Regions from separate parts of the Neobacillus sp. genome, predicted to be linked through region 3. Evidence: predicted binding sites of a transcription regulator. Region 3 holds the regulator's gene; each other region holds the start of a gene.
What was found. Region 3 encodes Rex, which represses fermentation and respiration genes when NADH is low (regulators of the CRP and FNR family bind a similar motif). Its sites were predicted from a motif close to TTGTGAAATATTTCACAA; they were not measured.
Positions count from the first base shown of each region.

Region 1: RTR43_RS02740 (hydrogenase small subunit) is a predicted target of Rex. The motif match lies at 1,594-1,611, and genes of this name have one in related genera.
Region 2: RTR43_RS04610 (lactate permease LctP family transporter) is a predicted target of Rex. The motif match lies at 2,204-2,221, and genes of this name have one in related genera.

Region 1 covers NZ_DALZYO010000003.1:92,222-96,496, forward strand. The annotation lists gene ftsZ (cell division protein FtsZ) at 1-95, shown strand, start outside; gene RTR43_RS02730 (hypothetical protein) at 153-650, opposite strand; gene RTR43_RS02735 (hypothetical protein) at 679-1,155, opposite strand; gene RTR43_RS02740 (hydrogenase small subunit) at 1,653-2,501, shown strand; gene RTR43_RS02745 (hypothetical protein) at 2,550-3,014, opposite strand; gene RTR43_RS02750 (hypothetical protein) at 3,019-3,807, opposite strand; gene RTR43_RS02755 (proline dehydrogenase family protein) at 3,983-4,275, shown strand, end outside.
Region 2 covers NZ_DALZYO010000005.1:146,697-150,971, forward strand. The annotation lists gene RTR43_RS04600 (GerAB/ArcD/ProY family transporter) at 1-519, opposite strand, end outside; gene RTR43_RS04605 (spore germination protein) at 500-2,026, opposite strand; gene RTR43_RS04610 (lactate permease LctP family transporter) at 2,292-3,908, shown strand; gene RTR43_RS04615 (L-lactate dehydrogenase) at 3,939-4,275, shown strand, end outside.
Region 3 covers NZ_DALZYO010000030.1:4,641-8,915, forward strand. The annotation lists gene RTR43_RS17355 (ABC-F family ATP-binding cassette domain-containing protein) at 1-946, opposite strand, end outside; gene moaC (cyclic pyranopterin monophosphate synthase MoaC) at 1,125-1,622, shown strand; gene RTR43_RS17365 (redox-sensing transcriptional repressor Rex) at 1,658-2,314, shown strand; gene RTR43_RS17370 (YhbD family protein) at 2,644-3,267, shown strand; gene RTR43_RS17375 (polymer-forming cytoskeletal protein) at 3,280-4,002, shown strand; gene RTR43_RS17380 (cytoplasmic protein) at 4,019-4,275, shown strand, end outside.

The sequences.
Region 1 (4,275 bases), on a different contig from region 3:
GGTTGATGGGTTTGACTGCCCGCGATTCGGAACAGCCAGATAATTCTCTGGAAATCCCTACCTTCTTGCGAAATCGTAATAGAAGATCAAAATAATTACTTTTATTTCAAGCTCTAGGCTGCCAAGGACTACTTGGTAGCCTTTTTTCACTACTATTTATTTGGTAGTGTGATAGATTGCATTACCTTCTTTTGCATGGAAAGGAAGGTATCTTTCCCAAAAAAAAAATTAGCTTTTTCCTCGATTTCCTTTAACTGTACGTCATTTTCGATTAATGTCTCGCGAATACGGTCTACTAATTGTAACGCGTTTTGTCCAGTTATTTGTTTGGCGACACGTTCAAGGAGTACCTTCGTATCAACAGAAAATTTCTGGGCAAAGCCGTGGCACCTCACCATATTGTTCCTGAGAAAGTCAGAATATTCATTTGTAAAGGCTCGACGGATACACCCCCGCATCCCTGCATAACCGTATGATATCTCTGACGCAGCCCGATAAAATAGGATCATCCCATCAGCACGACTTGATTCAGGGTGTAACCTCAGTTCTGTTATTAATGAAACTAACCGTTGAACCACTAATGTACCAGACTTCGTGGCTGTCCACCAATCTAACAAATGCTGTTGTTCAGCTTCACTCATTTGCGGCATAGTGATTCACTCCCTTTCCTAAAATTTACTATAGACGAGGGATTGCTTGCACGGTTTGGACCCGGTTAAGTATCGTTACCCATTCAGCTCCAAGGAAGACCTTACCATATTTGATGGCTTCGTTGATCCTATCAGCCATTTCCTGGTGGAGGTTCTGACTTGTGTTAATCAAATAGAGGGTTTTTGCATCTGCCTCTTTTGCAACTAGGTAAAAATTTGGTTTTAGTTGTTGTTCACTAATTCGCAGTGTATCAAGGTCAAATACAAGCATTTCTTTTACAAGAGAAATGGATTCGCCATTACGGAGCCGTTGAATCGTTCCGCGTACTGCATCAAATCCGTAGCCTATATCCGCAACAGTAGCATGGTAGGGATTAAGGCCTGGTGCATTTCGTAAGGATGGAATCGATCGAAATCCTGTTGTAATAGAGCAAACGACTTCTTTGGCTGCCATTCCTTTGTCTAACGCTATCTCAATGGGATCAAGATAGTGGGCTATCCCCATAATTGTAATTGGCCCCCCCTTTGCATTTGAAGATTTTTTTATATGTTTTTTAAGTGAATTTAGCCATAGTTAAAAATATTCAATGAGAGTCTGTCCTCATACCAAATGTTTTGTTTAAGCCCACGAAATGGATAGCTTAATAGAAGAATAAATAAAAATTGAAGCAACGAGTAGGGAAGATGGAAGCAGTGGATTAAGAAAACTGTGAAAGGATGATTTAATAAACTCCTTAACACACCTGGATGTAAACATTAATTAATGACAAAATACTTTTCTTTTCCTTTTACACCATCTTAATTTCTACATTTACACGCTAAAAACAGTTTAAAGAACATTTTTTAAACGTTTTTAAAACACATGGACAAAAGCTTAATTTAAGTAATACACTTCAGATATGGGTACTTGAAACATGGACAAGAGATTGGCATAAATGCCTATTTGTGAAATGCTGAACAATATATCCGAAAAAGACATTCCCGATGAAGGAGATTAAAACTATGTCTACATACAATTGGTTAGAAGCAATCAACGTTACAGAAGATATGCTCGATAAAACGGACAAACGTCTTCCTGTTATTTGGATAAGCGCTCTCGATTGTACAGGCTGTAAAGAAGCTTTTACCCGTTCCTTTGAACCAACAACATTGGATACGATTCTAAATTTTATCTCCTTAGAGTATAGTGAACTTCTCTCAGTGGCAAGTGGGTACCAAGCTGAAGAACATAAGGAGTCGATTTTTGCAAAGTATCAGGGGGAATATGTACTTGCGGTTGAGGGAGGTATACCCGGAAGTGATGAATTCCTAATGATTGCAGGTAAATCCGTCCGCGATGAAATCAGCGAGGCTGCCAAAAATGCAAAAGCTGTAATTGCTTTTGGAAGCTGTTCTGCTTGGGGTGGAATTCCTGCCGCAGGTGTTAATCCAACAAATGCAGTAGATATCAGGGCTGTTCTTCCAGAAGATGTACCTGTAGCGTTAGTCCCAGGATGTCCGCCCATACCAGAGGTCATTATTGGGACACTTTTACATGTCCATTTTCATGGAGAACTGCCTGAGCTTGATAAAAAGTTGCGTCCAAAAGCATTTTATCAGAAAACCGTCCATATGACCTGTCACCGTAAAGCCTTTTTTGATCAAAAATTATTTGCTGAGTCATACGACGATGAGGGAGCCCGGAAAGGTTATTGCTTGTTTAAATTAGGATGTAAAGGTCCCACAGCCTTTAATGCTTGCGAATCGATTGGTTATGACCGTTGTATTGCAGCGGGTTTCTCTTGTATCGGCTGCTCTGAAAATGGTTTTTGGGACAAAGGAGGATTTTGCGGAAAAAGGAAAAGTAAATGAATAACAAGGTGTCAGGCTCTATTGGTGCCTGACACCTTGTTATTCCTGTTATTTGTTGACAATCTTTGCTACCCCTATTGCCAGGTGATCCCAAAGGATTTCCTCGATGAATTCTGCTTTTGTTTCATCGCAGTCAATAATTAAGATGACTTCACTCTTTTGACCATGTAATTGGTTATGTTGCTTTTTAACTACTTTTATGATAAAAAGTTTGATAGCTAATCCTAAAACAAATCCGATTGAAGCACCAATTAACCCCCAATATATAGGACCCCAAGATAAAATGAAGCCGATGCTGGCACAAATAACGGAAAATGCGGTGGCTAATGCCATCGCAAGATCCACGAGAGAAATTCCATCCGAACGATGGAGTGTATCAAAGATTTTTCTGTCTGCTTGGCGATTATCAAGTGGAACGGCAAAAATATTTTTCTTATTTATCCCTTTTTCTTCTAATAAAGAAATGGCTAATTCTAAATATCCAGTGTCTTCAAAGGTTGAGAATATCTGCATTTGATCACATCACTTTTTTCCCTTTTTGAATGACGAAACTAGCATGTTGATAATTCATTTTCAAAAAATTTCGCAGTTCATCTTCAAAAAGCTTATTATTTTCGACTGTAGTAACCAACGAGTCATAAATGGAAAAGATATGAATAGAGGGTAAAAAAAGCAGCCACTCAGCATTTAAAACATTAGTGGCTTGGTGAACCTGCCCTAAAAAAAGCATAGAAACTGCTTCAAGTACACAGGATTTGTAGAAAAAGATAACAGACCATACGATGATAAATAGTGCGGTAATAATTCTATGGTTATAGAGTTGACCCAAACCCGGCATAAATAAAGTCCAAATAACTGAAGTACTCGGTTTTCGCTTATCTAAGTAGTTAATTTCCATCGCACCTAGACTGAAGGTATTATATCGATGGTTCTCTCGTTTTGCTAATAGATACACCTGATTCATATCAACAGTAGTACGGTAACTATCCCATATGCCAAAAAGATATACAGGGATATAAATTAATAACCACCTTGTATCCAAAACTTCTTTAGCCATGTCGATTTTCCCCTGAAAAGAGTAAATCATTGCTTGGTTCACATGTGCCTGGAGGTTAATAACGACCTCCCAAATAAAAAGGACAAATCCGCGAATATATTTTGATAAAAGAAGATGGCCAAATCCTGGAAATGCAGCAGACCACCAACCAATAATATAAGGATTCCTAAGATGTAATTGAGTGGTGCCGAGAATGCTCACCTGAGCTTTATATCGTCTTGCAGTATTATTATTCGTATAGTTTTCCATAAAAGGCAGAGGCTCCCTAAATATCTAATTAACTATATATTATCCATATAATTAACAAAATAGTGCCTAACTCCACTTTTTTTAATATTTTATATTGGAAATATTCGCAAAATAATTTTTATTGAAAGCGTATGCTATAATAATATTGTAAATTTAATCGCAAGGAGAAATCGCTATGTTGAAAGATTTTTTCATGGGCTTATCCCAAAATCAATTACTTAATAGTACAGCTAAAAAGTATGGTTTAAAATTGGGGGCGCAATCTGTCGTAGCCGGAACCAATATAGAAGAAGCCATCAAAAGTATTAAAGAGCTAAATTCCCAGGGAATCTCTTGTACCGTCGATAATTTAGGAGAATTTGTTTTCAAAGAAGAAGAAGCAGTAGCAGCTAAAGAACAAATTCTTAAGGTGATTGAAGCGATTCATGCGAATCAAGTGGATGCACATATTTCCTTAAAGCCGACACA
Region 2 (4,275 bases), on a different contig from region 3:
AAAAATATAACTGAAGTTCACATTGACATAACCCATCAAGGTTAATACCACCATCACAATAATTGTTAACGAAGAAATGACAAACAGTCGGGCAATCACTCGAAGGTTTTCCATAGCCAAATACATACAGGTGAGAAGAGTGAGAATTAATAATGCCCATCTAGGCGTTCCTTGCAGTACCCACCTTTCTACGACATCGGCAAATTTTGCTAGAACCGTTCCTGCAGAAAGCAGAAAATAGCCAATATAAGCAAAGCAAAGCAGATTACCAAGAAATTTCCCGGTAATCTTCGGTAAGAAACTGTATATCGTATCGGAAGGAAATTGTTTGCAAAGAGCCCACAGAATCAAAATAATGACTTGTATAGCCAATCCGGCGATTAAAACAGAAATCCACCCTCCCCCCTTGGCGCTTGCTTGCACTTTATTAGGAAGCGATAAAATTCCAACCCCCACTTGGGACTGTACAACAACAAACATGAACTGCCCTTGGCTAATTCTACTCTTTTCCGGGATCATCCTGTTCCCACTCCCTTGAATTTCTTTCTTGATTAAGCCTTTTTGGATGCGGATCATGGGGGCGTTGATTCAAACTCCAGATTGGAAAACGTAAAAATGTATCCTTCAAATCTTTCATTCGAAGAGGCATGATTGGCGCAAAATAAGCTGTACCAAAGGACTCTAATTTACATAAGTGAATTAAGATGAATAGCATGCCAAACATAATCCCGATCAAACCGAACATCGCAGAAAGGATCATGAGCGGGAAGCCCAAAAGACGTGTTGATAAACTTATTTCATTAGATGGTGCGACAAAAGAAGAAATAGCCGTTAAGGCGATGACGATAACCATGGGATAGGAAATCAATCCAGCTCGCACGACCGATTCACCGATGACCAAGCCGCCAACAATGCCGATGGTTTGACCTACTCGGCTCGGCAAACGAACTCCTGCTTCACGTAGTATTTCTAAAGTAATCTGCATAATTAAAGCCTCCACAATAGGTGGAAATGGAACCCTGTCTATACTGCTTTTTACTGAAAGAATCAAATTTTCCGGAAGAATTTCAGGGTGGAAGCCAATAATCGCAATATATAAAGCAGGTATTATAGATGCGATAATAAAACTCATCAACCGAAGCAATCGAATAAACGATCCGACCATCCACTTTCGGTGATAATCATCCGGGCTTTGATAAAAGGAAAAGAAAGTCACCGGTAAAATCAGTGCAGATGGGTCTCCATCAGATAAAATAGTTACACGGCCTTCCATGAGATGAGCTACCACCCGATCCGGTCTTTCCGTAAATAAGATTTGCGGAAATAGAGAATATGGGTTATCTTCAATTAATTCGGCAATGAATCCGGGCGAGAAAATGGTATCCATCGCAATGGAATTAATTCTATGATCCACTTCTTTAACCAGATCCGGATTCGCCAGGTCCTGCATATAGAGAAGAGCTATTTTTGTATTGGTTGCTTTTCCAATCTGGTAATAACGAACGACCAGATTCGGATTCATAAGGCGTTTTCGAACAAGATAAAGATTCGTCATGAGGTGCTCTATAAAACCATCATGAGCACCGCGAATAACCGCTTCGTTCTCTGACTCCACGATACTTCGTTTATTAACTGCAGCTACATCGACAACATAAACCTCTACTGTACCTTCGAATAACAATACGCATTTTCCTTGGATTAAGGCATGGGGAACCTCGCACAGATCCGATTTTTTCGTAATCTCCACAGAAGTAATGACTTTATCCACGTTTCCTTCTCTTTTTTCTTCTATAGGCTGGATGATTTCATTTTGAATTCTTTGTTGATCAGTTAAGGATTCAAAAAAGACAATGAGACCCTCCAAGTGATTAAACCTAATGCTCCGCCATTTCAGATCACTTGAATGAAACAACTGATTTTTAATGAATTCAATATTTTTATCTAAAGAAGAAAAAACATTCATTTTCATGTGTGGTCTTTTTTCTGTCTGTTTGTTCGAAAATATTTTTCTTAAAAGATATCTCATTATACTCCACCCAGGTTCAATCCAATTTTTATTAATTTAACCGTTATTATGAGCATTATTCCCTGGATACTGCTAATTAAATTGGCAAACCTATTCAGTGACCGCTATTGAACGTGTGCTATGTATTACCACTGCTTGTTTGTCACTAAAACACCTGGTGAAGTATCTTCAATTTCATTGTGAAATATTTCAGAATGTGAAGGATAGGGTTTGCAATAGTGGTTAAAAATAAATGGGACTTATCATTACCTAGGAGTTGAACAGAATGAATGTATGGGAGCAAGTATATAATCCCGTGAGTAACATTTGGTTTTCAGCTATTATCGCATCCATTCCAATAATCTTTTTTATTGTAATGCTGACAGTTTTTAAATTAAAAGGCTATATTGCAGGACTCTCCAGCATAATTGTAGCAGGTGTTGTTGCAGTCTTAATCTACAAAATGCCTGCTATTTTAGTTTTGATGTCTGCCATTTTTGGAGTTTTATCCGGTATATGGCCCGTAGCATCGATTGTATTTGCTGCCATTTTCCTTTATAAAATCACAGTAAAAACAGGCAAATTTGCAATTATAGAAAATAGTATATCCTTTATTACAGCCGATCAAAGATTGCAAGTTCTCATTGTAGCATTCTCATTCGGTGCATTTTTGGAAGGAGCTGCAGGATTTGGAGCACCAGTTGCGATAACAGCAGCCATTTTAGTTGGACTTGGATTCAGTCCGATATATGCAGCCAGCCTTTGTTTGATTGCAAACATTGCCGGTGGTGCATATGGAGCAATGGGCATTCCTGTAACTGTTCCCGCATTACTTACAGGTTTAGATAGTCTTGCTGTTGGAAGATATACAGCATTTGTCCTTCCAATAGTAAGTGTTCTAGTAGCATTCTTACTAATATTTATCATTGATGGGATGAAAGGGATTAGACAAACGTTCCCAGCAGTGTTAGTCAGCGGAGTTTCATTTGGATTTACTCAGGCAATTGTTCTATATTTCTTAGGTGCTGAACTTGCAGACATCTTTGCTGCAATTGTTAGCCTATTGGCACTATCAGTGTTTTTACAAATATGGAAACCAAAAGAGATATTCCGTATAAGTAATGAGAACCAAGTAGATAAACAGGTTAAGTATTCTTTAGGAAAAATTGCATATGCTTGGCTGCCATTTGTATTTCTAACTATATGTGTTACTTTGTTTAATTTATCATTTTTTAAAAATTTATTTATCCCCGGCGGTCCTTTAGAAAAGTTAGTGTTATTGCTGCCAATTCCGGGATTAAACAACGTAGTCATAAAGCATGCACCAATAGTACCGCAAGATACACCATATGCGGCAGTATTTAAATTAGATTTATTTTCATCTACTACAACAGCAATTGTCCTGACGATCATTGTCGCAAGCATTCTCTTTCGCTGCAGCAGTAAGCTGCTGTGGGATGTTTCAAAAGAAACGGCAAAAGAATTATTATCACCAGTTCTAACCATTTGTAGTGTACTTGCCTTTGCTTACATTTGTACTTACTCTGGTATGTCATCGACACTTGGTTTAGCATTTGCTTCCACAGGCGCAGTTTTTCCATTATTCTCCCCAGTGTTAGGTTGGCTGGGAGTTTTTTTAACAGGCTCTGTTGTAAACAGCGGTTCCTTATTTGCTCCACTTCAATCTGTCACCGCTTCTCAAATTGGCATTTCACCTGAATCGATGGTTGCGGTCAATGTAATGGGCGGCACCATGGCTAAAATGATTTCACCTCAATCTATCGCTGTTGCTGCTGCAGCAGTTGGATTAGCAGGAAAAGAGAGTGATTTATTTAAAGTGACAATTAAATATAGCTTAAGTTTACTTGTTGTAATTGGAATAATCAGCTGGTTACTATTTTAATTTTTTTCATTCGAAGGGAGATCGTTTATCATGGATAAAGAAAAAGTAAATCGAGTTGTACTAGTTGGAACAGGTGCTGTAGGTTGCAGTTATGTATATTCATTGATCAACCAGGGGGTTGTTGAGGAAATAGTCTTAATTGATGTAAATGAAAAAAAATCCGAAGGCGAGGCAATGGATCTTAGTCACGGCATGCCGTTCGCTCCTTCACCAGTAAACGTTTGGAGCGGTTCATATCAAGACTGTGGAAGTGCTGACATAGTTGTCATCTCTGCGGGATTGGCACAAAAGCCAGGTGAAACCCGATTGCAATTAGTTGAAAAAAACACGAAAATATTTAAGCAAATAATAAAAAGTATTATGGAAA
Region 3 (4,275 bases):
AGGTTGCGGACTTTTCATCACCTAAGGGACGGTCAATAGTCTCCATTTTCTCAAGCTTTTTCCGGCGGCTTTGTGCTCGCTTCGTCGTCGATGCGCGTGCCAGGTTCCGTTGGATAAAGTCCTGGAGATTGGCTACCTCTTGCTGTTGTTTTTCGAAAAGCTTCATATCACGCTCATAATTGGCCGCTTTTTGGTCAAGGTAAGAACTATAGTTACCCGGAAACCTTTGAATTTTTTTGCGGGCTACTTCGTAAACTTGGGTGACAACCTTATCTAAAAAATAGCGGTCATGGGAGACAATTAAAATCGCGCCATCATAGCTCTGTAAATATTGCTCAAGCCAGGAAAGGGTTTCGATGTCAAGATGGTTGGTAGGCTCGTCCAAAATTAAGATATCAGGTTTCGTTAATAGCAATTTCCCTAAGGCAAGACGGGTTTTCTGCCCACCACTTAAACTTGAAATCAGCAAAGAACTTTCGCGGAAATTTAGCCCATGCAGCACGGAGCGAATATCGGCCTCGTATTGATATCCACCTTGTTCCTTAAATTTCACTTGGAGCTCGTCATATTCTTTAAGAACACGTTCGTATCTTGTGTTGTCTTCGAACACACTTGGGTCAGCCATTTGATTTTCAAGCCTGCGAAGTGATTTTTCCATCAATTGAAGCGGTTCGAAAACGGTTATCATTTCTTCCCAAATTGATAAATTTGATTCTAAACCAGTATTTTGTGCTAAATAACCGATGGTCACTTCTTTTGGCTTGATAATATCCCCGCCATCATGAGACAATTGTCCGGCAATGATTTTTAACAATGTCGATTTCCCTGCACCATTGCGGCCAACAAGTGCCGCGCGGTCCCGGGTTTGTAATTCTAGCTTTATATTCGATAAAATAAGGTCAGCACCATAATATTTTTGTAGTTGATTGACCTGCAATAAAATCATTCTAATTCACCTCTATTACATAGGAATAGTGTACCTTATTCCGGCATTGTCGGCAATAAAGGGCAGACCTATAGCGTCGAGTGAGATATTATTTTTTGAAAAAAATGTTTGAATTAGTTCAAAGTTTCACACACAATAACTGAAAAATAGTGTATGATTTTTTTGGGAGGATTTATTTATGGCAAATTTTACACATTTTAATGAAGAAGGCAGAGCAAAGATGGTCGACGTCAGCGAAAAACCGGAAACGGCTCGGACCGCTCTTGCTCATTCAAGCATAACTGTTAGTAAAGAAATTTTTGGAAAAATAACCAATAATGAAATGAAAAAAGGCGATGTCCTGGCTGTGGCCCAGGTTGCTGGAGTTATGGCGGCAAAAAAAACATGGGATCTGATTCCAATGTGCCATCCGATTCCATTAACAGGAGTTAATATTTCCTTCTCATGGGAAGAAGATCAAGAAGATCACTATCATTTACATATTGCAGCAGCGGTAAAAACCAAAGGTAACACGGGTGTGGAAATGGAAGCGTTAACAGCGGCGTCAGCTTGTGCCTTAACCGTGTATGATATGTGTAAAGCGGTGGATAAAGGCATGGTCATTGGACCGACCTATTTAGTCGAGAAAACGGGCGGCAAAAACGGCGATTATAAAAGAACCGAACAAGTTAAATGAAATGTAACTAAATCATTCAAGGGGTGTGGGAGATTATGAGTAATGAAACGATGAAAATACCACAGGCGACAGCAAAACGGCTGCCCCTCTACTATCGATTTTTAAAAAACCTCCATTCTTCCGGTAAACAAAGGGTCTCTTCTGCAGAATTGAGCGAGGCGGTGAAAGTGGACTCAGCAACCATTCGCAGGGATTTCTCCTATTTTGGTGCTTTAGGGAAAAAGGGCTATGGCTATAACGTCAATTACTTATTATCCTTTTTCCGGAAAACCTTAGACCAAGATGAATTAACAAAGGTTGCGTTAATAGGGGTCGGTAATCTCGGAACTGCCTTTTTAAACTATAATTTTTTAAAAAACAATAATACGAAAATAGAGTGCGCCTTTGATGTGGATCCGACTAAAATGGGAACGCTGATTCGTGAGGTACCGGTCTATCATTTGGACGATTTGGAGAATGTTCTAGCCAATGAAAATATATCGGTTGCGATTCTTACGGTTCCGGCTTCCGTTGCGCAGATGATTACAGATCGACTTGTGAAGGCGGATGTGAAAGGGATATTAAATTTTACTCCGGCAAGGTTAAATGTTCCTCCCGCCATTCGGGTCCATCATATCGACCTAGCAGTAGAACTGCAATCACTGATTTACTTTTTAAAGCACTATCCGACTGGGGAAGTAGAAGAAGAATAGCTAGTATAAAGGGTTTTTCACGAATATCTACTCGTGAAAAGCCCTTTTTTTGTTGTATAGGAAATTATAAAATAATTAATTGTGGATAAATTGAAATAGTTCTCTGAATCCAGCTCCAGCGCCCAGCGGCTAGTGTACTTCGCTCTCCGCCCTACGATAAGTCAACATCGAATCGCTATCGCTCTTCGTGTTTCCTTTATCTCAGTTGGAGCGCTCCAGTCCATACGCCGCTAAACGGGCGCTTGCGCCTTTTGTGCTTGAAGGTCTTTTTGCTGCTTTACAAACGTAACAGTGTTATGTTACATTGAAAATAGAAAGGGGTTTTCAATATGAGTGAGGAGTTAATTTCTAAGAAGGATTTATTAGATATTGCTGGAATATCGTATGGACAGCTATATCGCTGGAAACGGAAGGATCTCATTCCTGAAGAATGGTTTATTCGGAAATCCACATTTACGGGCCAAGAAACCTTCTTTCCAAAGGAAAAAATCTTAGAAAGAATCAATAAAATTCAAACAATGAAGGAAAATTTGTCATTGGATGAGCTAGCTGATATGTTTTCTCCAAATATTAGTGATTTGCAGTTGGAAAAGGATGATTTAATAAAACGTAACATTGTTTCGATTGAAGTAATGAATTTTTATCTAGAGAACGATAAAGGCGTGAAGATATTTAATTTTCCGAGAATCCTTGAAGTATATATATTAGAAAAGCTGCTTCAGTCAGGTGAGATTAATTTAGATGAGGGGAAAATGCTCTTACAGGTATTAAAGGACAATGCCCAGCATATCAAGCAAAAAAGCTGTGAATTGGTATTTACGCGAAAACTAGGAGTTTCATCGTGTCTTTTATTATTGAATGCCGAAGCTGCTCATTTTGAGCGAGGAACGAAAGTTGTCACGACTCTCGCACTGATGACCTGTATGGAAGAAATTAAATCGAAATTATTGTAAAGGAGAATCGTGATGGAAACAAAAAATAGAGGAGATTTGGTCATTAATGGTATTGGGGCATCAAACGGTGGGCAGTTCCATCTTGTTACCTTAAATGGACGAGGAAAAGTTAACAGTGATTTGGAGTGTAGTGAGTTTGAATGCAATGGTTCAGGTACGGTCAATGGCAATGTTACAGCAAATACAGCTAAGGTAAGCGGGAATGCCAGTTTTAAAGGAACAATCGAAAGTCAGAAGTTTACGGTGGACGGAACAGCAAAAATTGGGCAAAATCTGTATGCTAAACAATTACAGGTTTCAGGTAAAGCCTCTGTTGGCGGAAAAGTAAAAGCTGAGGAAATTAAACTTAGAGGCATTCTGACGATTGGAGAAGATTGTGAGGCTGAAACGTTTAAAGCACAATACCGGTTTACAATTGGAGGACTTTTAAACGCGGATCAAGTAGATATTGAGATCTATGGAGAATGTAAAGCACAAGAAATCGGCGGGCAAACGATCATCGTAAAACAACATAAAGGATCCTTCATGGGCACTCTCTTCAAGCCTTTTTTTAAAACACAATTAGAAACGGATTTAATTGAAGGAGACAGAATTGAACTTGAAAGTACGATAGCAAAAGTTGTCCGTGGTAACCAGGTTAGGATTGGTCCTAATTGTCATATTGGCGTAGTTGAATACACAGAAGAATTTTCACAGGATAAAAATGCCATTGTAGGTGAAAGCAGAAAGGCTTAATGGGAGGGAGAAGAAAATGGGAAAAAGCGAAAATCTTATTATTAATGGATCGGGAAGTTACCCCGGTGGCCGTTACGATAAAATCAGCATCAGAGGAGAAGGTACGATCGTTAATGATGTGGAATGTTCAATTTTTAATGTCTATGGCACGAGCGAAGCAGTCGAGAATGTTACAGCAGGTTCAGTAAAAATAATTGGTGAGGTAGAATTCCAAGGGAATATCGAAGTGAAGGAAACGCTTGTCATGGGGACCATGAAGGTCGATGGTAAATC